2 regions of the Chryseobacterium sp. C-71 genome follow, and region 2 is predicted to be linked to the other one. Evidence: riboswitches for the same ligand, from Rfam matches in the RefSeq annotation. Region 2 holds a riboswitch; the other holds the start of a gene.

Region 1 (10,433 bases), 130 kb from region 2:
AAAATTGTTTTTCTGAAATAGAATTTTCTTGGAAAAATAGGTTTGAATCTGCTTAGGAATATTCACTAAAGCATCCATTTTAAAAGCTGTAACCGTAATCTGACAGCAATTGCAAATACATAATGGTGAACAGATATCGCCTTTATCTTTAGAATGAGATTCGTCGAGACTGAACGATAATTCTGTTTTATTTGACCCGGATTGTTTATGTATGTCTTCACATGGCATTACGGATAACACCACGAAATACATTGCTAAAATCAATCTGAATAGGTTCATTATGACAAAGGTAGAGATTTTTTGTAAAGGAAATTTGGAATATCATCAATTTAATTTCAAAATAAAAAACCACTGCATTACGCAATGGTCCTTAAAAAAAATATAAAATCAAAACTATAAATTTGGGTTGTTCTCTATTTCCTTTTGCGGAATTGAAAACAAATAATATCTGCTGTTGGGTGCAAAAGCCGACTGATCAGGAAAAGCAAATATAGAATGTCCTCTTCCATTAACGGTCTTCACAGTACCATTAGGAGTTGTTATCTGCACCTGAATCGGTTGTCCGCTTGTATTGACATAAGCTTTTCTTTCTACTTTGCCCTGTGTTCTGATGATGTCTGAGAGAGAGAAACCTTCTCCGAACAGCTCTTTTCTTCTTTCAATTAAAACTTCTTTTATCACATCATTTTGTGCAAGAGAACCAATATAAACATTGGCATTTCTAGCTGTTTTTAATTGGTTTAAAACTGTAATAGCATTTGCAACATTTCCGCTTCTGGCTTCAGCTTCAGCTTCAATTAAATACATTTCAGCTGCTCTCATGAAAACTATATCAGCAATTAAATTAGCTTTAAACTTAAATTTAGCATATCTCAAAAGTCCTTCTCTTCCTGGTAATCCGTCCCATGAGAACAGAGAATAGCGGATATCATTGGTATCAAATAAATCTTTAAAATAAGGATCAGCCATAAAACTGTAGTAATAACTTCCTGAAGATGACACATCCAAAAAGTGGAAGGCGTAGCTTTCACCCGACTGTTCCTGAGTTTGTGCATGTCCCCATATCCATTCTCCATTGGTGATATCGTTGAAACCTTCTTTATATTTTTCGGCATTCATTAAAGGAAATCCTGTTCTAGCAATTTTTGCAGAAGCGATGGCATTGGTCCATTCTCCGGTATTTAAATAAACTCTTGCTAACAATCCATTGACTACAAAACGGTCGATTTTATCTTTATTGTTTCTGGAATAATTTTGAAGCAACTGATCAGCATCCGTCAAATCACTTTTAATTAAAGTATAAATTTCTTCAAGGCTTGCTTTTTTCTTCCCGACAGAATTGGTAGTTGCCGGTTCGGTATAAATCGGAGCGGTCGGAGCATTTTTGTCTTTCAAATAACTGAACTGATAAAAGCTGGCAAGATTTAAATAACAGAAAGCACGTAGTGCTTTTGCCTGACCTTTCACTTGATTTTTCTTTTCTTGAGTTCCTTCTGCAATATCAATTCTGGCAATCACATTGTTCATATTGTTGATCACAGAATATAAAGATGTCCAGATATAAAGCGATCTACCTCCAGTATTATTCACCAAATCAGTAAATGCATAAGCAGATGGAAACCCATATTTGTTAGTCAAAACTGCAACATCACTTCCCATGGCATCGCTGGTTCTTAAAACGGTTGAATATCCGATGTTAGCGTAGGTTGAACCGTCATCATTAAATTTTGCCCAAGTTCCGTTGATCACCGTTTCTGCACTTTCTGCAGTTTTGAAAATTTCAGCTTCATCTGCCTGATTGGTTGGCGCAGTTTCAAGATCCTGTTCACAGCTGATCAATGATATTGAGGCAATTAAAGCAAAATATATGTATTTTAATTTTTTCATATGTAGGATTTTATTGTTTTTTAAAGGTCATCCCGAATGGTCGGGACAGGTTATGGAATCGTGTCATCTTCATCAGTTTTTGTGTTTCCAAATCATGGCGATTTCATTGTTTAAATTTTAAAAAGGATTAAAGCGTAGCCTGCAGTCCAAAAGTTACCGTTCTCATTGCAGGATATCTATAATAGGTTGTTCCATCTAGGGTCTGCTCAGGATCCATTCCTTTATGTTTGTAGAATGTTAAAAGATTTTCTGCCTGCACGTAGACTCTCAGTTTTTTCAATCCAATTCTTTCAAAATAATTTGACGGAAGTGTGTATCCCAGACTCACATTTTTAATTCTTGCATACGTTCCAGAGTATAAAAATCTCGACGAAGCTGACGTCCAGTTATTGGTCGTTGTACTTAATGCCGGAACGTCGGTATTGGTGTTTTCGGGAGTCCATCGATTTAACATTTCAGAGCTCCATGCTCTTCCGGCAGCACTTCCGTTGTGCATTAACATCATATAATCGGTATCCAGAATTTTACCACCTAAACTGAAAGTCAGCAATCCTGAAAAATCAAAATCTTTATATCTGATGCTCGTGGTAAGGCCTCCCATTACTTTCGGCAAAGAAGAACCCTGCAAAGTTTTTGTGGCTTTTGCATATTCAGAAGTTGTTCCTTCTACTGTATTTCCGTTGGCATCGGTAGTAATTGTTTTCCAAAGTGGGTTTCCGTTGCTCGGGTCAACTCCCATCCATTCAGGAATAAAGAAATCGTAAATAGAACCTCCAACCTGCAGAAGTTTTGTTCCGCTGACGATGGAGCCTTTCGGAAGCTTGGTGATTTTATTATTTAAAGTAGTCAGATTGACGTCAACATCCCACTGGAAATTATCATTTTTAACGGGTGTTGTCAATAGAGAAAATTCAAAACCTGCATTTTTCAATTCTCCGATATTTGCCTGATATCCGCTAAAACCAACCGAAGGGGCCAAAGGCATATCAAACAAAAGATCCTGACTCTGACGCTGAAAATATTCTACATTTCCTTTGATTCTGTTTTTCAGAATGGCAAACTCCAAACCTACATTCAGATTGAGATTGGTTTCCCATTTCAGATCCGGAGTCGGAAGTCTGCTTGCCACCGTACCGCCTTCACCTAAATTGTTATAAAATGTGTACAAACTTTGGTACGCATAGTAAGTGCTCAATTTGTCATTTCCCTGTCCTCCATAACTTGCACGAAGGGTCAACTGATCGAATATATTTAAATCTTTAATGAAATCTTCATTCGAAGCCCTCCAGGATCCACCGATTGACCAGAACGTTCCCCATCTGTTTTCGGGAGAAAATCTTGAAGAACCATCTGCTCTTACCGATCCGGAAACAAAATATTTATTTTTAAAATCATATTCCGCTTTTCCTAAGAAACTTAACAAGCCTAATTTATCACTGTTTCCACTGAAACCACCTAACAAAGCTGCCGCATCCGGCTCATAATAATAGGGAAGTGAAAACTGGCTTCTGCTTCCGGAGATGGTCTGAAATTCATAATGGTAAAATTCCTGACCCGCCAAAAGATTAAAGTGATGCTTGTTAAGTTTTTTATCATAAGTCAGAATATTACTCGTCGTATACGACAAAGTTCTGGAGTTTGTTTTGGTCACAGAACCCCCGATTTCACTTCCCTCACCTAGTAAAGGATTTGAATAAAAGTGACCGTTGTAATTCACCAAATCAACAGAAAAGCTGGATTTAAATTTCAATTCTGGTAAGAAAGTAAAGTCAAGAAATCCTTTTCCTGAAAAGTTATCTTCTCTGTTTTCATTTTTATCTAAAGGCAAAGTGGCTGCCGCATTCTGGTTCTGCAAAGCACTCGTCGGACGGTATTTTCCAAAGTCGTAAATGTAATTTCCATTGCCATCTAATCTGTGGCTTCCATCTGCATTTCTTTCGTAATAAGGATAAAACGAAGGAATGACTCTTGCCGCATTAATGATATTATCCGTTCTGGAATCTGACGAAGGCGGCGCTTCCTGAAGACTGTTGGTATAACTTAAATTAGCTCCGACATTCAACCATTTTTTGACTTCAGAATTGATTTTCAGTCTTGTGCTGTATTTTGTAAACCCTGACCCAATGGCAATTCCTTTATCGTCAAGATAACCTAAAGAGAAATAATAATTGCTTTTTTCGCTGCCCCCGCTGAAATCCAGATCAACCTGACTTCTTGCAGCCACTCTTTGAAGAATATCTCTCCAGTCATCGTTCCATAAAGCACTGGCTCCTGACAAAAGCTTCCCGTCAGTTCCGACTGGTTTTGCAAAACTGGAACCGTAAGGATTGATTCCTAACGAAGACACCAGATTATCACTTGCCATCTGCGCCGCCTGCTGTGAAGAAACCTGACTCGATTTGTACCCATTTCTCAAAGCTTCCCAATAAAGCTGAAAATACTGATCAGTATTCACCTGCTCATAATCTTTAACCGCTCTGCTAGAAAATCCCTGACTGATATTAAAGTTGATCTTTGCCTCACCTTTTTTACCGGATTTTGTTGTGACAATAATCACTCCGTTAGCTGCTCTAGATCCGTATAATGAACTTGCTGTAGCATCTTTCAAAACACTTATGGATTCAATATCATTCGGACTTATCGAATTAATGTTTCCGTCAAAAGGAATTCCGTCAACCACAAACAAAGGATTGCTGGAAGCACTCACCGAACCAATTCCACGAATACGTATAGAGGCCGTAGCACCAGGCTGTCCCGAAGAACTTACCGACTGAAGCCCCGGAACCTGACCTTCCAAAGCTTTGGTAATATTCGTTACCGGTCTGTTATTTATTTTTTCACTTGAAATTGTAGATACAGAACCTGTGTAACTTGTTTTTTTCGCTTTTCCGTAAGCGACTACTACGACTTCATCTATTTCCTGTTCGCGAAGTGTATCTTTTTTTGTTTCCTGCCCGTTTACATTGATTATTCCTAAGAAAAACACAGCCACAGGAGGAATCCAAATTTTAGAATTAATTAAATTTTTGTTAATCATAATCCATTTCATTTATCTATTATTAAAAAATAACCCTTTACAGAAAAGACAGCAAAGGGCATCGATAAATACGATTAACCAATTGCTTATTTTTCCTTTAAAGGCTGAATGTAACACCTTGCAAAGAGCAGGTTGTTAAGATTTCACAGGGTCAGTTCCCTCCGTCTTTCTTTATAAGCCAATCGAAATATGAATGTAAATCTAAAAACAATTAGTCTACAAAACAAGTAGACTTTGTGATTTCAGATTATTATTTAATGAAAATTAACTTAAAAAATTCTTAAAAAACACTAAAATAGGAAGTTATAAAAATTATCAAATTCTTAAATATGATAAAAATCATTAAAAATAATTCAAATGGCTAAATTGGATTTTATCACAAAATAATAAACTTATTGAAAAAAGTTTTTAAATTTATCTTATGAAAGTTTTAATTATCAACGGCCCGAATCTGAATCTTTTAGGCACAAGAGAACCTGAAATCTATGGAAACATTTCCATGGAAGATTATTTAGAAAAATTAAAGTCTGAGTTCACTTCACACGAGTTGCATTATTATCAGTCGAACATTGAAGGTGAACTGATTAACAGATTTCAGGAAGATGATTTTGATGCGGTTGTTATCAATCCCGGAGCTTTCACGCATTATTCTTATGCGATTGCGGATTGTTTAAAAAATATTCAGAAACCGAAAGTGGAAGTGCACATCAGCAATATTTACAAAAGAGAAGAATTTAGGCAGAAATCTGTGACTGCAGCTTGTACTGATGCTGTTTTGTCAGGTTTTGGGATGGAGGGCTATCGATTGGCGATATTGAGCTTGAAATAGATTTTCTATTCAATTTATTAAATATGAATATGTTGAGGAAAAATCCTATTAAATTTATTTGGATTTCAGTAATTATTCTCGGAATTATTACACCATTCATAGATTACTTTGTCGCTTTTCAAATGTTCTTTTTATTAATTCCTTTCGGAATAATATTATTAGTTTCCTTATTACTTTTCATTATCAATTTTATTAGATATAAGAAAAAAACATTCAAACTAAGATCAACAAAAATATTTTTACTATTGCCCGTTTTTTTATTTATGCAGTTGTTTTCAACTTATATTGTAGATAAAACTCAAAGATTACGATCAGAACAAATTATTAATAAATTAGAGAATAGTAAAAACATTTATCCAAATTCATTAAATACAACATTTGGTATACAATATAGTAAAAACAGAGATTCAAACAATTTTGAAATTGAATACAAAAGAGGATTTTTTGTACGAGAAGTTTATTCAAGCGAACATAAGAGTTGGCAGAGCTACGGCTGGAATGATTGAATTTTAGAATTTAAACTAATAAAAAAGCCTCATCAATCAATGAGGCTCTTCACTATTTCTAAATGGTCTGTTCCTGCAATTGAGGACCAGAGGCAATCAGCTTCTTGGCTTCATCATTACCGCAGTACTGATCGAAGTTCTTAATATATTTTGCAGCAAGATCTTTTGCTTTTTCTTCCCATTCTGCAACGTCATTATATGTATCTCTCGGATCTAAAATTCCTTCAGAAACATTTGGTAATGAAGTTGGAATTTCTAAATTCATCACTGGAATTGTAGTTTTCTCAGCATTTTCGATTGAGCCGTCGATGATAGCATCAATGATTGCTCTTGTATCTTTTAAAGAGATTCTTTTTCCTGTACCGTTCCAACCTGTGTTCACTAAATAAGCTTTTGCACCGTGCTCTTTCATTTTACCAATCAATGTTTTAGAATACATCGTTGGATGCAATGTTAAGAATGCTTCACCAAATGCAGGAGAGAAAGATGGTTCAGGTTCTGTAATTCCTCTTTCAGTTCCGGCTAATTTTGAAGTATAACCACAAAGGAAATGATATTGAGCCTGATTTTCATCTAAAATAGAAACCGGAGGCAAAACTCCAAACGCATCTGCAGAAAGATAAACAATCTTACTTGCATGACCTGCTTTTGAAGGTAAAACAATTTTATTAATATGATAAATAGGATAAGAAACTCTCGTATTTTCTGTGATTGAACCGTCTTTGTAGTCAGCGATTCCGTCATTAACCACTACATTTTCTAAAAGCGCATCTCTTTTAATCGCTCTGAAAATATCAGGTTCTTTTTCTGCTGACAAATCAATCACTTTAGCATAACAACCGCCTTCATAGTTGAAAACTCCGTTGTTATCCCAACCGTGCTCGTCGTCACCAATTAAATATCTTTTAGGATCTGCAGACAAAGTCGTTTTTCCTGTTCCCGAAAGCCCGAAGAATAACGCTACATCTCCTTCTTCACCAACGTTAGCAGAACAGTGCATCGATGCCATACCTTTCAATGGAAGGTAATAATTCATCATCGCAAACATTCCTTTTTTCATTTCTCCACCATACCAAGTTCCTCCGATAATCTGAAGTTTTTCAGTAAGATTGAACATTACAAAGTTTTCAGAATTCAATTCCTGCTCTTCCCAATTTGGGTTGGTAGTTTTTGAACCATTAATTACAGTGAAATCCGGTTCTCCATAGTTTTCTAAATCGTAATGAGATGGACGGATGAACATATTTGTAACGAAATGCGCCTGCCAAGCAACTTCAACGATAAATCTTACTTTTAGTCTTGTATCTTCATTAGTACCGCAAAATGTATCGACAACATAGATTTTTTTGGCACCAGAAAGTTGATTTAAAACTAAATCTTTACAAGATTCGAAAATTTCGGGCGTTGTAGGAAGGTTTACTTTACCGTCCCAGAAAATAGTATCTTTCGTAACGTCGTCCTGAACAATGTATCTATCCTTCGGCGAGCGGCCAGTGAAAATCCCTGTCTGTACAGATACCGCACCAGATTCTGTAAGCTCAGCTTTTTCAAACCCCTGATTTTCAGGCGCCATTTCCGCTTGATATAACTCTTCGTACGAAGGATTATAAGTTAATTCATACTCTCCTTTAATCCCTAATTTTTGTAAATCCTGGATGATTTTAGCGTTTTTCATTTTACTTATATTTTCTTTTTGCTTTTTGTTCGTTTAACAATTCATATTAACGAATTGTTAAACTTCGATAAATATAAACATATAAGCGAAAATGGCAAATAAAAAACAAACCTTTTAATTAGCTCATTATCAAACTATTAAATCATCCCATTCAAAAACAGTAGTAAAACCTTTTCCCCAAAAATAGTCTTCATAGCCCTCAAATTTTGCGCTCATCACAAAATCACCGCCCCAAGCGCCTAAACTTTTGACAAATTTTACACAATCTGCAAAAAAAATTGATTTAACTGTCGGTATTTCAATAAAATCAGAAATACGCTGTTCATGCAACACCATTAAGTCAGAAAAATTATCTAATTCATCACACAATAAAATATTTCTTGTGAGATTAGAAAATTCATCGACTAAATTTTGAGACTTTATTTTAGACTTATAAAGATTAATTCCTTCCCGACTATCCTGCTTTTGATTTAAGTGAATGAAAATCAGCTCATTCTTAAATTTCGGATTAAAATCTACCTTTTCAAAATGTATTTGAGGTTTGTTTTGATACAATACTGCAGACTTCGCTTTTGCTACCGCAATATCATATCCGCTTCCACCTAAACTTATAGAATTAAGATGAAAAGGATCAATCTCAGACCATTCTGCAAGATTGTTCATTAAGGTAGAACTGCTTCCTAAACCATAATCGGCCGGAAACTGAAGGTTAGTTTTTAAATAATATGAATCTGTGCTTTTTAATTTAATTTCAGAAAGACTCTGAACGTTTTTGAGAGTTTTAAGAATAAACTCTGCGCTTGAAGTAATATTGGTCTCAAGAATCTGCCAATTTTTATAATCGATGACCGCTTTTAACCATAATTTGTTTTGATGATAGGCTTCCCAGAAAATAAGATATTTTCCGTCTTGCTTTTCTTCAAAAAAAAACTCTTGTCCTAGCTTGGTGGGTACCGCTAAGACAAGAGCTCCGTCTACAGCGAAATATTCTGAAGTCAGCATCAGCTTTCCCGGTGAATAAATCTCGCCCATTTTTTATTTAAATTAAATTGCGGAAGCCGATGTAACTTCGCTGTCAATTTTTTTAATTAATCCTTGTAAAGTCTTTCCAGGTCCTACTTCAATAAAATTGGTAGCACCATCTTTGATCATATTTTGTACAGACTGCGTCCATTTTACAGGACCTGTTAACTGAGCAATAAGATTTGCTTTAATCTGATCAGGATCTGTCACGGCAGTCGTGGTAATATTCTGATAAACCGGAATTGTAGCTTTTCTGAATTTGGTGTTTTCAATTGCCGCTGCCAATCTCTCTTGTGCAGGTTGCATCAATGGTGAATGGAAAGCTCCGTTTACCGGCAACAATAACGCTCTTTTTGCTCCTGCTTCTTTTAATTTAGCGCAAGCTTCTTCTACTGCAACTGTTTCTCCAGAAATTACCAATTGTCCGGGACAATTATAATTTGCGGGAACTACAATCCCATCTATACTTGCGCATATTTCTTCCACTTTAGCATCATCTAAGCCTAGAATCGCTGCCATAGAACTTGGATTAACATCACAAGCTGCCTGCATCGCTTTTGCTCTTTCAGAAACCAGTTTCAAACCGTCATCGAAAGATAAAACTCCGTTCGCAACCAATGCTGAAAATTCTCCTAAAGAGTGTCCTGCAACCATTTCGGCTCCAAGACCGTTTACTGCTTTTAACGCAGCAACCGAATGAATAAAGATTGAAGGTTGGGTAACCTCCGTTTTTTTCAGATCCTCATCTGCTCCACCAAACATAATGGATAAGATGTCGAATCCTAAAATTTCATTAGCAGATTCCATTAGGTCTTTAATGTCTTTACGGGAATCGTATAACTCTTTTCCCATCCCTACAAACTGTGAACCCTGCCCAGGAAATACAAGTGCTTTCATTTATTGATTTAAAAAATTTAATACAAATATATACTTTTAAAAGTAGATTTTTTTTGACTCTTAAGGTGTAAGTGTTATAACACGGAACCCGGTATTGACGTAAGCACCGTTGGCTTTAGACTTTACAAATTCAAACTTTGTTGCAAGTTGCGTCTGAACTTTATTCATCTGCTTGAAAATCTCACCTTTTTTGTTCTCTCTTGCCAACATATCATTGACGACATCAAAACCAATCACTGCATATTTACCAGGAGTTTTGCAATATTTAGCTTTATAAGCCGCTAATATTTCTTTTTCAAAACTGCCTTCTGCATTTATTTTTCTATCCATTAAGTAAACTAAACTCGCCTGGCTCAATTCATCAACCTTTTTCTCAAAGCTTGGAACAGAATATAAACTGAACGCTTTCATGCCCTGAACTTCTTTAGAAAGAGCAATCATTCGGCTGGAGAAAGCTTCACCCACTGTATCATTATCACTTGCCAAAATTGCAATCACCGGTGCAGATTGACCCGTCATCATGTTTTGATCTAACTGAATTTCTGATGCAGAATTCACTAGAGTAACATTTGCATTTTT
Region 2 (10,433 bases):
AAACGGTCGGCAATTGCTTTTACCATGATGGCATTATAATCATCGTTGTCTTTTTCATATTGATCAGATAATTCATCAGTTCCGAAACCTGTGCAGACGCAGAAAGCGCCCATGTAATCGGTTTTCCCTGTACTTTTTGGCGCTATAAAGTCGCTTAATGCGATATAATCTTTGCCTTTTGATTTCTGAACCTGTTGCCTTAAAGTTAAAAATTTCACTTTCTCCTGATCATTTTCATCATAGATTAAAATATCATCAGTTTCGTTTGAATTGGCTTTAAAAATTCCAAAAATTGCTTTTGCTACTAAAAGCTTTTCGTCAACAATCTTCCTTAAAATTTTCTGCCCGTCTGCAAACAGTTCTTTTGCCTGCTCGCCAACAACCTCATCATCAAAAATATTCGGATATTTCCCATGGAGATCCCAGCTTCTGAAAAACGGCGACCAGTCGATAAAAGGAATCAGTTCTTCCAGATCCTGATTTTCAAAAACCTGAATTCCTAAATTATTTGGCGTGAAAATTTCTTCTTTCTCCCAATCGATTTTAAGCTTATCTTTTCGGGCATCTTCGATCGAAACGTAGTTTTTATCAACCTGCCTGTTCAGGAATTTTTCTCTAAAATCTGAATAGTCATTTTTTAAATCATCAACATATTCCTTATTTCGGTCTCCAAGCAATGAACTTACCACGTTGACCGCTCTGGAAGCATCATTGACGTGAACGACAGCATTTTTATATTTTAAATCAATCTTTACGGCAGTATGCGCTTTCGAAGTCGTTGCACCACCGATCAATAAGGGGAAATTTAAATTCTGTCTTTCCAATTCTGAAGCGATGTAGACCATTTCATCTAGACTTGGGGTAATCAATCCGCTCAAACCAATAACATCCACGTTGTGATCAATGGCTGCCTGAATAATTTTCTCTGCAGGAACCATCACGCCCAAATCGACAATATCGTAGTTATTACAACCCAATACTACGCTCACAATATTTTTTCCAATATCATGAACATCGCCTTTTACGGTTGCCATCAAAATTTTTCCGTTGGGTTTCTGAGCTACGTCTTTTTCAGCTTCAATAAATGGCTGTAAATAAGCAACCGCTTTTTTCATCACACGGGCAGATTTCACTACCTGCGGAAGGAACATTTTTCCTGCACCAAATAAATCTCCGACAACACCCATTCCGGTCATCAGATTGACTTCGATGACGTGAAGAGGACGGTCAGCAAGCAATCTGGCTTCTTCTACATCTTCTTCAATAAAACGGTCGATACCTTTAACTAAAGAATGTGTGATTCTTTCCTGCAGCGGATATGTACGCCATTCCAGCTCCTCAACTTTTTCTTTTTTAACCGATTTATTTCGTTCAGAATAATCTAAGAGCCGTTCGGTTGCATCTTCTCTTTTGTCGAGAATTACATCTTCTACAAGCTCTAAAAGTTCTTTATTGATCTGATCATAAACCTCAAGCATTGCCGGATTTACAATTCCGATATTCATTCCAGCCTGAATTGCGTGATAAAGAAAAACTGAGTGCATCGCCTCACGTACGGTATCATTTCCACGGAAAGAGAACGAAACATTGGAAACCCCACCGCTCACCGAAGCATGCGGAAGATTTTGTCTTACCCAACGTGTAGCTTCAATGAAATCGATTGCGTTGCGACGGTGTTCGTCCATTCCGGTTGCAACGGGAAATATATTTAAATCGAAAATAATATCTTCAGCAGGAAATTTAACCTCATCCACCAAAATATCGTAAGAACGTTTGGTAATTTCCAATCTTCTTTCATAATTATCGGCTTGCCCGACCTCATCGAAGGCCATAACGATAACCGCCGCTCCGTATCTTTTGATGGCTTTGGCGTGTTTTACGAATTCTTCTTTTCCTTCTTTTAAACTGATGGAATTCACCACACATTTCCCCTGAACAACTTGCAAACCAGCTTCCAAAATTTCCCATTTGGAAGAATCGACCATGATTGGGATTTTGGAAATATCCGGTTCGGAACCGATAAGATTCAGGAATTTGATCATGGAAGCTTTCCCATCAATCAGACCGTCATCAAAATTCACATCAAGAATTTGCGCACCTCCATCAACCTGATCTCTTGCAATATCTAAAGCTTCAGAAAATTTCTCTTCTTTAATTAACCTTAAAAACTTTTTGGATCCGGCAACATTGGTTCTTTCACCAACATTGATGAAATTACTTTCCGGCGTTATAATCAAAGGCTCGAGGCCTGATAATTTTAAATATTTCATAGTTTAATTTAGCAATGCATCAATGTAACAGTTTACCAATTAGGCTTTTTATTCACTTAGAATAACAATAATTGTCACATGGATAAAATTGTTATGCTGTTACATTAAATTTTCTCGGCTCATATTTTTCTACCAAATCGGCAATTGCTTTGATGTGTTCCGGAGTCGTTCCGCAACATCCACCGATGATATTGATCAATCCTTTTTCCACATATTCTTTAATCTGACTTGCCATTTGCTCCGGCGACTCGTCGTATTGTCCGAATGCATTGGGTAATCCCGCATTTGGATATGCAGAAACACAAAATTCGGAGTTGTGAGCCAGTGTTTCTAAGTACGGCGTTAACTGATTGGCTCCCAAAGCGCAGTTGAATCCTACACTTAATAAATTTAAATGGGAAACTGAAATTAAAAATGCTTCTGCCGTTTGTCCGCTCAAGGTTCTTCCTGAAGCATCGGTAATCGTTCCGGAAACCATGATTGGGATTTCAATTCCTCTTTCTTCCTGAATTTCATCGATGGCAAACAAGGCCGCTTTTGCATTCAGCGTGTCAAAAATTGTTTCGACTAAAAGAATATCTGAACCACCATCCAACAAAGCCTCTGACTGTTGTTTGTAAGCCAATCTCAACTCTTCAAAAGTAATTGCGCGGTAGCCGGGATCATTAACATCCGGACTTAAACTTGCCGTTCTGTTGGTTGGTCCAATTGATCCTGCAACAAATCTCGGCTTGTCAGGATTTTTAGCGGTGAACTCATCACAAACTTTTCTGGCAATCTTTGCGGATTCATAGTTCAGTTCGTACACCAAACCTTCCATGTGATAGTCTGCCATTGCGATAGTTGTTCCCGAAAACGTATTGGTTTCCAGAATATCAGCTCCAGCTTCAAGGTATTTTCTGTGAACTTCCTCAATCGCTTCCGGTTGTGTCAACGAAAGAAGGTCATTATTTCCCTGCACCGGATGTTCCCAGTCTTTGAAACGCTCTCCACGGTAATCTTCTTCCTGAAATTTATATCGCTGAAGCATCGTTCCCATTGCTCCATCGAGAATGAGAATGCGTTCTTGCAATACTTTATATAATTGTTTTGAATTTTTCATTTTTATTATGACATATTTTATTGGTAACATTCCCAAGTTTCCGAAGCCCAAAAACGTTCTTTTATCGTTGAACCGAAGAACAAATCTTCAACATAGCCCCGATGGAAGCGGCATCCTTTTTTGTTTTCTCAAAACAAAAAAGATATAGCGGACAGCGGGTGAGACTTTTGTTTTGAAGACTACTTGTCTTGCTCCTAATTTTATTTATTCTTCAGCCAACGCTTGTTTTAAATCTTTTATAATATCATCCACATTTTCTAAACCTACCGAACAACGAACCAATCCTGCAGTAATCCCCACTTCATTTCTTTCTTCATCGGAAAGTTTGGAGTGCGTTGTAGATGCGGGATGTGTCACAATTGTTCTCGTATCACCAAGATTGGCAGACAGCGAGCACATTTTTATTTTATCTAAAAAGTTTCTTCCGCCTTCAATTCCGCCTTTAATTTCAAAAGCGACAACATTTCCGCCTAGCTTCATTTGTTTTTTGGCAATCTCATAACTCGGATGTGACTTTAGAAACGGATATTTTACCAATTCAACATTCGGATGATTTTCTAAAAATTCGGCGACCTTCAAAGCGTTTTCGCAATGTCTTTCTACACGGATTGCTAAAGTTTCCAAGCTTTTTGATAAAACCCAAGCGTTGAATGGTGACATTGCAGGACCTGTATTTCTTGCGAAAAGATAAATTTCTCTGATAAGATCTTCTTTTCCGACCGCTACTCCACCCAAAACTCTACCTTGTCCGTCAATCAGTTTCGTTGCAGAATGCACCACAATATCTGCTCCATACTTGATTGGTTGCTGAAGGTAAGGTGTTGCAAAACAGTTATCGACAATAAAAATCAGATTGTGTTTTTTGGCAATCTGACCAAAAAATTCTAAGTCTAAAATTTCAATTGCCGGATTAGTCGGCGTTTCCAGATACAGGATTTTTGTATTGGGTTTGATGTATTTTTCTACATTTTCAGAATCCTCAGCTTTGAAATATGTGGTTTCGATATTCCATTTTGGAAAATATTTTGTGAACAAAGTGTGCGTAGATCCGAAAACTGACTGACAGCTTACAATATGATCTCCTGCATTGAGCAATGTTGCAAATGTGGAATAAATTGCAGCCATTCCCGTTGCGAAAGCATAACCTGCTTCTGCACCTTCCATTTTGACGATCTTATCTGTAAATTCTGTAACGTTCGGATTTGAAAATCGGCTGTATAGATTTTTTGATTTTTCTTCGGCAAAACTCGCTCTCATATCTTCTGCATCTTCAAAAACAAAGCTTGAAGTAAGATACAAAGGCGTAGAGTGTTCATCAAATTGAGATCTCTCCGTTTGGGTTCTTATCGCAAGGGTTTCGAAATTTTCGTTTTCCATTTTTATCTAATTTTAATTGATAGGATTACATCCTATACTATATTAAATCGTCCCTTTGGGACTTTCTTACATTTATACTTTTTACTTTTACAAAAATTATTTTGTTTCGCTCAATCTTAAAATATCACCAAACACACCACGTGCAGTTACTTTCGCTCCCGCTCCTGCTCCCATGATGACAATTGGGTTTTCACCGTAACTTTCGGTGTAGATTTCGAAAATTGAATCTGAACCTTTCAATTGTCCTAAAGCGGAAGTTGCAGGAACGGAAATTAGTTTCACATCTAGCTCTCCTTTTTCTTTCTGCAAATCACCATGCAAATCACCAACGTATCTTAAAACGTGATTCGGCTCCTGATTTTTCTTGATTTTGTCGTATTCGTCATCCAGTTCTTCCAGTCTTGAAAGAAATTCCTGTTTTGAAACTGAAAGCAAAGCTTCAGGGACTAAATTCTGAATATTGATATCCGTAAATTCATTAATTAAATCTAATTCTCTTGCCAAAATCAACAGCTTTCTTGCAACATCATTTCCTGACAAATCTTCTCTTGGATCTGGTTCGGTAAAACCTTTTTCTAAAGCTTCATTAACGATCGTTGAAAATTTATCATCTCTTAAAGAAAAATTATTAAACACATAACTCAATGTTCCTGAGAAAACACCTTTAATTCTTGTGATATTTTCACCGGAAAGGTGTAAAAGTTTTATTGTATCAATCAATGGTAAACCTGCTCCAACATTGGTTTCGTAAAGATATTTTTTGTTATTTTTATTCAACGTATATCTTAGTTTACGATATTCTTCAATCGGAAGTGTGTTGAAAATTTTATTTGACGAAACCAAATCAAACCCATTCTCGGCCAAAGTCTGATAGTTTTTCACAAAGTCAACGCTTGCTGTATTATCAACAACAATCAGGTTTTCAAGCTGATTTTCTTTCGAGAAATTAATTAACTCGTCAACATTTGAAGATTTTTCAGCTGCAAAAACCTCATCACCCCACGTGTTATCAAATCCTTTTTTGTTGAAGGCAATTTTTCTGGAGTTGGCAACCGCAACCACTTTAAGATGAATATTTTTTCTTCTTTTAATTTCTTCTGAAGAATGTAAAACTTGCTCAATCAAAGTTTTCCCAACATTACCGTGTCCGATAATTGCTAAATGAACCGTTTTTGGTTTTTTGAAAATTTCCGATTCAATGATATTTTTACTTTTCTCATCCTGTGAAGACGTCACCACAATATTGATGCGCTTCTCGCTTGAGTTTTGATTTAAAAGCAATGGGAAAACATTGTTTCTTGCGAGCTCGGAAAGTATTTTATTTAAATCATCTGCCACAAAACCAATGACAGAAACATTATTGATGCTGTAAATCTGAGAAACTTTGCCTGATTTTCTTTCAGCAGCAAATTCTTCGATCAGACAATTGACTGCCTTCTCAGAATCATCTTCATGTACAAGAATCGAAAGTCCGTTCTCAACGGCTTGCTGAGAAATTACTCCTACACTGATTCGCGCCAAAGTAAGCGCTTTAAAAACCCTGCCGTCAATCCCGATTTCACCTAAGAAATCTGCTCCTTCAAATTTAATGATTGATCTGTTTTTAAAAAATTTTATTTCGTTTGCATTAGTCTTATTCATCTCTACTTATTTATTTGTTTTTGCGTGATGGAATTCCGCGGAGCTCCATTTTTACAAAATATTTTTTATGATAAAATTTAATTGTTCGTATTCTATTAAAAAGGCGTCGTGCCCATGAATTGATTTGATCTCGTGATAGAAAACATCATTTTTTTCAGTTTTCAGCTTATTAAAACCCATTCGGATTTCAGAAGCCGGGAAAAATAAGTCGGTATCTACAGAGATCATGTGCATTCGTGCTTTGATTTTACCTAAATCTTTGTCGTTTGCATTAATGTTCATTAATAAATGATTCATCAGTTGATAAGATTTTAAACTAAATCTTTCGGCAAGAGATTTCCCGTGATAATTCAACCAATCTTCAGATTCTAACCGCTGTTTTTCCTCATTGAATTTATTTTGGAATCTATCGTTTAAAGATTGAGGTGTTCTGTAGCACAGCATCGCATGAATTCTGGCTTTCTGAAGTGGCTCATCATTTCCATTTAATAAAAATTGCTGAACGAGACATTGAGCATGCAACCAATCATGAGTTTTGGAATCGCAGGCAATTGGGATAAAAAGCTCTGCTAAATCTGTATTTTTAACAAGCATTTCCCAACCAATTCCGCCTCCGAGCGAGCCTCCGATAATGGCGTATACGTTTTTAATATTTAAAGTTTCAAGACCTTTCAGAAATATATTAGAAATGTCTGAAGAGGTGAAATCTGAATATTCATCAATAAAAAAATCATCATATCCGCTTCCGGGAATGTTGAAACAGAGAACTGTATATTTATTTGTATCAATAACCTGATTTTCACCAATTAATTGTTTCCACCAACCTTTTTCTCCGGAAACATTTGAATTTCCGGTTAAAGCATGATTGACCAAAATAATGGGTGCAGAAAACAAGTCTTTCCCAAAAAGCTGATAGCTTAATGAGATATGATATTCCTTTTGGGAATCGGTTGTGTACAAAAAATTAATATGTTGCAGTTCTGTTTTCAATTTTATATTATTAAAATAAATTTGAAAATGCCATGAGAAATGGCTGAAAAGAACTTCAGTAAGTTATCTGTCCAAAATAAAATTTTATTTGGTAGAACGTAGCACCTTCTTCGCTTGCGCAAAGGGTTGCTAAGGTTTCACAGGGTCTATCCCTCAACCTTTCTTGATAACATTTTCAATATGTAAATGAACGAATGGTGCAAAGATAATACATTTCTTTTAAAAAAAATAAATAAATTTTATTTATCGTTAAAAATCCCTTCATTAAAAGCATTTCTGAAGGATGTTAAGAATTATTAAGCTTAAAAAAATTGGTTTTTTTTGTCAAAAAATCTACCTTAGCAATGAAAAATGATGTTATATGAGTGTTGAAAAGCAAAGACTAAAGGATAAAAATTGGTTGAACTGGGGACCTTACGTGAGCAACAGACAGTGGGGAAATGTACGTGAAGACTACAGCCCAAACGGTGATGCGTGGCGCTTTGCCAATCACAACAATGCCGAAAGCTATGCTTATCGCTGGGGCGAAGAAGGTATTGCCGGAATCTCAGATACCAAACAACTTTTTTGTTTTGCGCTCTCATTTTGGAATAGAAATGACGAAAGAATAAAAGAACGATTTTTCGGATTGAGCAATCCTCAGGGAAATCATGGAGAAGACATTAAAGAAATTTTCTACTATTTAGATAATACACCCACTCATAGCTATATGAAAATGGTGTACAAATATCCCATCAATAAGTTCCCTTATGAAGATTTAGTTGCCGAAAACGGAAGACGAAGCAAGAAAGAACCTGAGTATGAAATCATAGACACCGGAATCTTCGATAAGGATGAATACTTTGATATTTTTATTGAATATTGTAAAGGAAATATTGACGACATTCTGGTACGAGTTACGGTTTGTAACCGAAGCAATCAAGATGCACCGATTGTCGTTTTACCTACCGCATGGTACAGAAATAACTGGAAATGGGGTTATAATGAATATCAAGGACAGCTGGAAGATTCTCATGAAGGATGTATCAGCATCAATCACGACAGCATTACTTTAAAAAAGTTTTATTCTAAAAACAGAAATGCCCAGCGCGTATTTTGTGATAATGAAACTAATAATTCGAAACTTTACGGAAGTCCTGAAGTTGAGAATACCTATTACAAAGACGGAATCAACGATTTTATAATTCATCAAAAAAACACAATTAATCCTGAGAAAAAGGGTTCCAAAGCATCATTTATTGTTGAAGCAGAAATAAAAGCCGGTCAATCTGAAGTTTTTGAATTGCGGTTATGTTCAAATGATTTAGATAATCCGTTTTATGATTTTGAAAGCATTTTTAATGCAAGACTTTCTGAAGCGAATGAATTTTACGAAGAAATTCAGCAGGATGTTCCGAACGAAGATGAAAGAAATGTACAACGACAAGCCTTTGCAGGACTTCTTTGGAATAAACAATTTTACCATTATAATGTAGGAAAATGGCTGAGGGGTGACCCCAATCATGAAGCTCCGAGAGATTTTAATAATTATGTGAGAAATACCGAGTGGGAACATCTTCACAATAAAGATATCATCTCAATGCCCGACAAATGGGAATATCCTTGGTATGCGACTTGGGATTTAGCGTTCCACTGTGTTCCTTATGCAATTATTGATGGTGATTTTGCTAAAAATCAACTTCTTCTTTTGACTAAAGAATGGTACATGCATCCTAACGGACAAATGCCTGCCTATGAATGGAACTTAAGTGATGTAAATCCACCTGTTCATGCCTGGTCTTGTTTCCGGGTATTTAAAATAGATGAAAAAGCAAATGGGAAACCCGACCTTTTATTTTTAGAAAAAGTTTTTCAAAAACTACTCCTGAATTTTACTTGGTGGGTCAATCGAAAAGATAAAAACGGGAAGAATATTTTTGGCGGTGGATTCTTAGGACTAGACAACATCGGAGCTTTTGACCGTAATATGGAACTGAAAGATGGTGAACATCTTGAGCAAGCTGACGGTACGAGCTGGATGGCAATGTACGCGCTGAACATGATGCGTATCGCAATGGAACTGGCTCAATATTATCAGGTTTATGAAGATATGGCGATTAAATTCTTCGAACATTATCTGTACATTGCCGAGGCGATGGAAAATATGGGAGAAGATAAGGAAGGTCTCTGGAACGAAGAAGACGGATTCTTTTATGATGTACTTCAACTCGGAAATGGTGAAAGCGTAACGTTAAGATTGAGAAGTATTGTGGGACTAATTCCGTTGTTTGCAGTGGAAATTATTGATCATCATCTGTTAGATAAAATGCCGAATTTCCGTGAAAGAATGGATTGGGTTTTGAAAAACAAGCCGGAACTCGCCAATCTTGTTTCTCATTGGGACGAAGAAGGCAGTGGCAGAAAACATCTGATGAGTATTCTCCGTAGAACAAGACTAAAAAAGGTGTTAACCAGAATGGTTGATGAAAAAGAGTTTCTGAGCACATACGGAATCCGTGCGATGTCAAAAGTGTATGAAGAAAATCCTTTTGTATTTACTGTTCATGGCAATAAAAATGTAGTGTATTATACTCCTGCAGAAAGTGACAGCCGAATGTTTGGCGGAAACAGCAACTGGAGAGGCCCTATCTGGTTTCCTATTAATTTTTTGATTGTGGAAAGTCTTCAGCGTTTTCATTTTTATTACGGAAACAGTTTGAAAATTGAATTCCCGACCGGAAGCGGAGAACAGAAAAATCTTGATGAAGTAGCATCAAATATCAGCAACAGACTTTGCTCAATATTCTTAAAAGACGAAAGCGGGCAAAGAGCTTTCAATGGCGGAAATTATAAGTTTAATTATGATCCAAACTTTAAAGATTACATTACCTTCTTTGAATATTTTCACGGAGATAACGGTCGTGGCGTAGGTGCATCTCATCAAACAGGATGGACGGCAACTGTGGCGAAACTGATGAAACCAAGATTGGCATAATCAATTTTATGAATAAAATTTGAACCGAGATTTCTAGAATCTCGGTTTTTTTATTGCTTTTATTTTTTTTAACATCAAT

The links. A riboswitch is a leader RNA that binds a small molecule or an ion and turns the genes downstream of it on or off. The one in region 2 is predicted to bind S-adenosylmethionine.
Region 1: another riboswitch for S-adenosylmethionine. It lies ahead of LNP04_RS13085 (TonB-dependent receptor); the one in region 2 lies ahead of LNP04_RS19595 (alpha/beta fold hydrolase).

Annotation. Positions count from the first base shown of each region.
Region 1 is NZ_CP087131.1:2,852,449-2,862,881, reverse strand. It holds gene LNP04_RS13095 (DUF6660 family protein) at 1-279, opposite strand, end outside; gene LNP04_RS13090 (RagB/SusD family nutrient uptake outer membrane protein) at 394-1,887, opposite strand; gene LNP04_RS13085 (TonB-dependent receptor) at 2,015-4,924, opposite strand; SAM riboswitch class I at 5,008-5,104, opposite strand; gene LNP04_RS13080 (type II 3-dehydroquinate dehydratase) at 5,346-5,753, shown strand; gene pckA (phosphoenolpyruvate carboxykinase (ATP)) at 6,318-7,934, opposite strand; gene LNP04_RS13070 (GYDIA family GHMP kinase) at 8,064-8,966, opposite strand; gene fabD (ACP S-malonyltransferase) at 8,979-9,854, opposite strand; gene LNP04_RS13060 (LysM peptidoglycan-binding domain-containing protein) at 9,915-10,433, opposite strand, start outside.
Region 2 is NZ_CP087131.1:2,987,052-2,997,484, reverse strand. It holds gene metH (methionine synthase) at 1-2,270, opposite strand, end outside; gene LNP04_RS13790 (homocysteine S-methyltransferase family protein) at 2,362-3,372, opposite strand; gene LNP04_RS13785 (O-succinylhomoserine sulfhydrylase) at 3,577-4,749, opposite strand; gene LNP04_RS19600 (ACT domain-containing protein) at 4,846-6,390, opposite strand; gene LNP04_RS19595 (alpha/beta fold hydrolase) at 6,442-7,380, opposite strand; SAM riboswitch class I at 7,441-7,553, opposite strand; gene LNP04_RS13770 (MGH1-like glycoside hydrolase domain-containing protein) at 7,742-10,354, shown strand.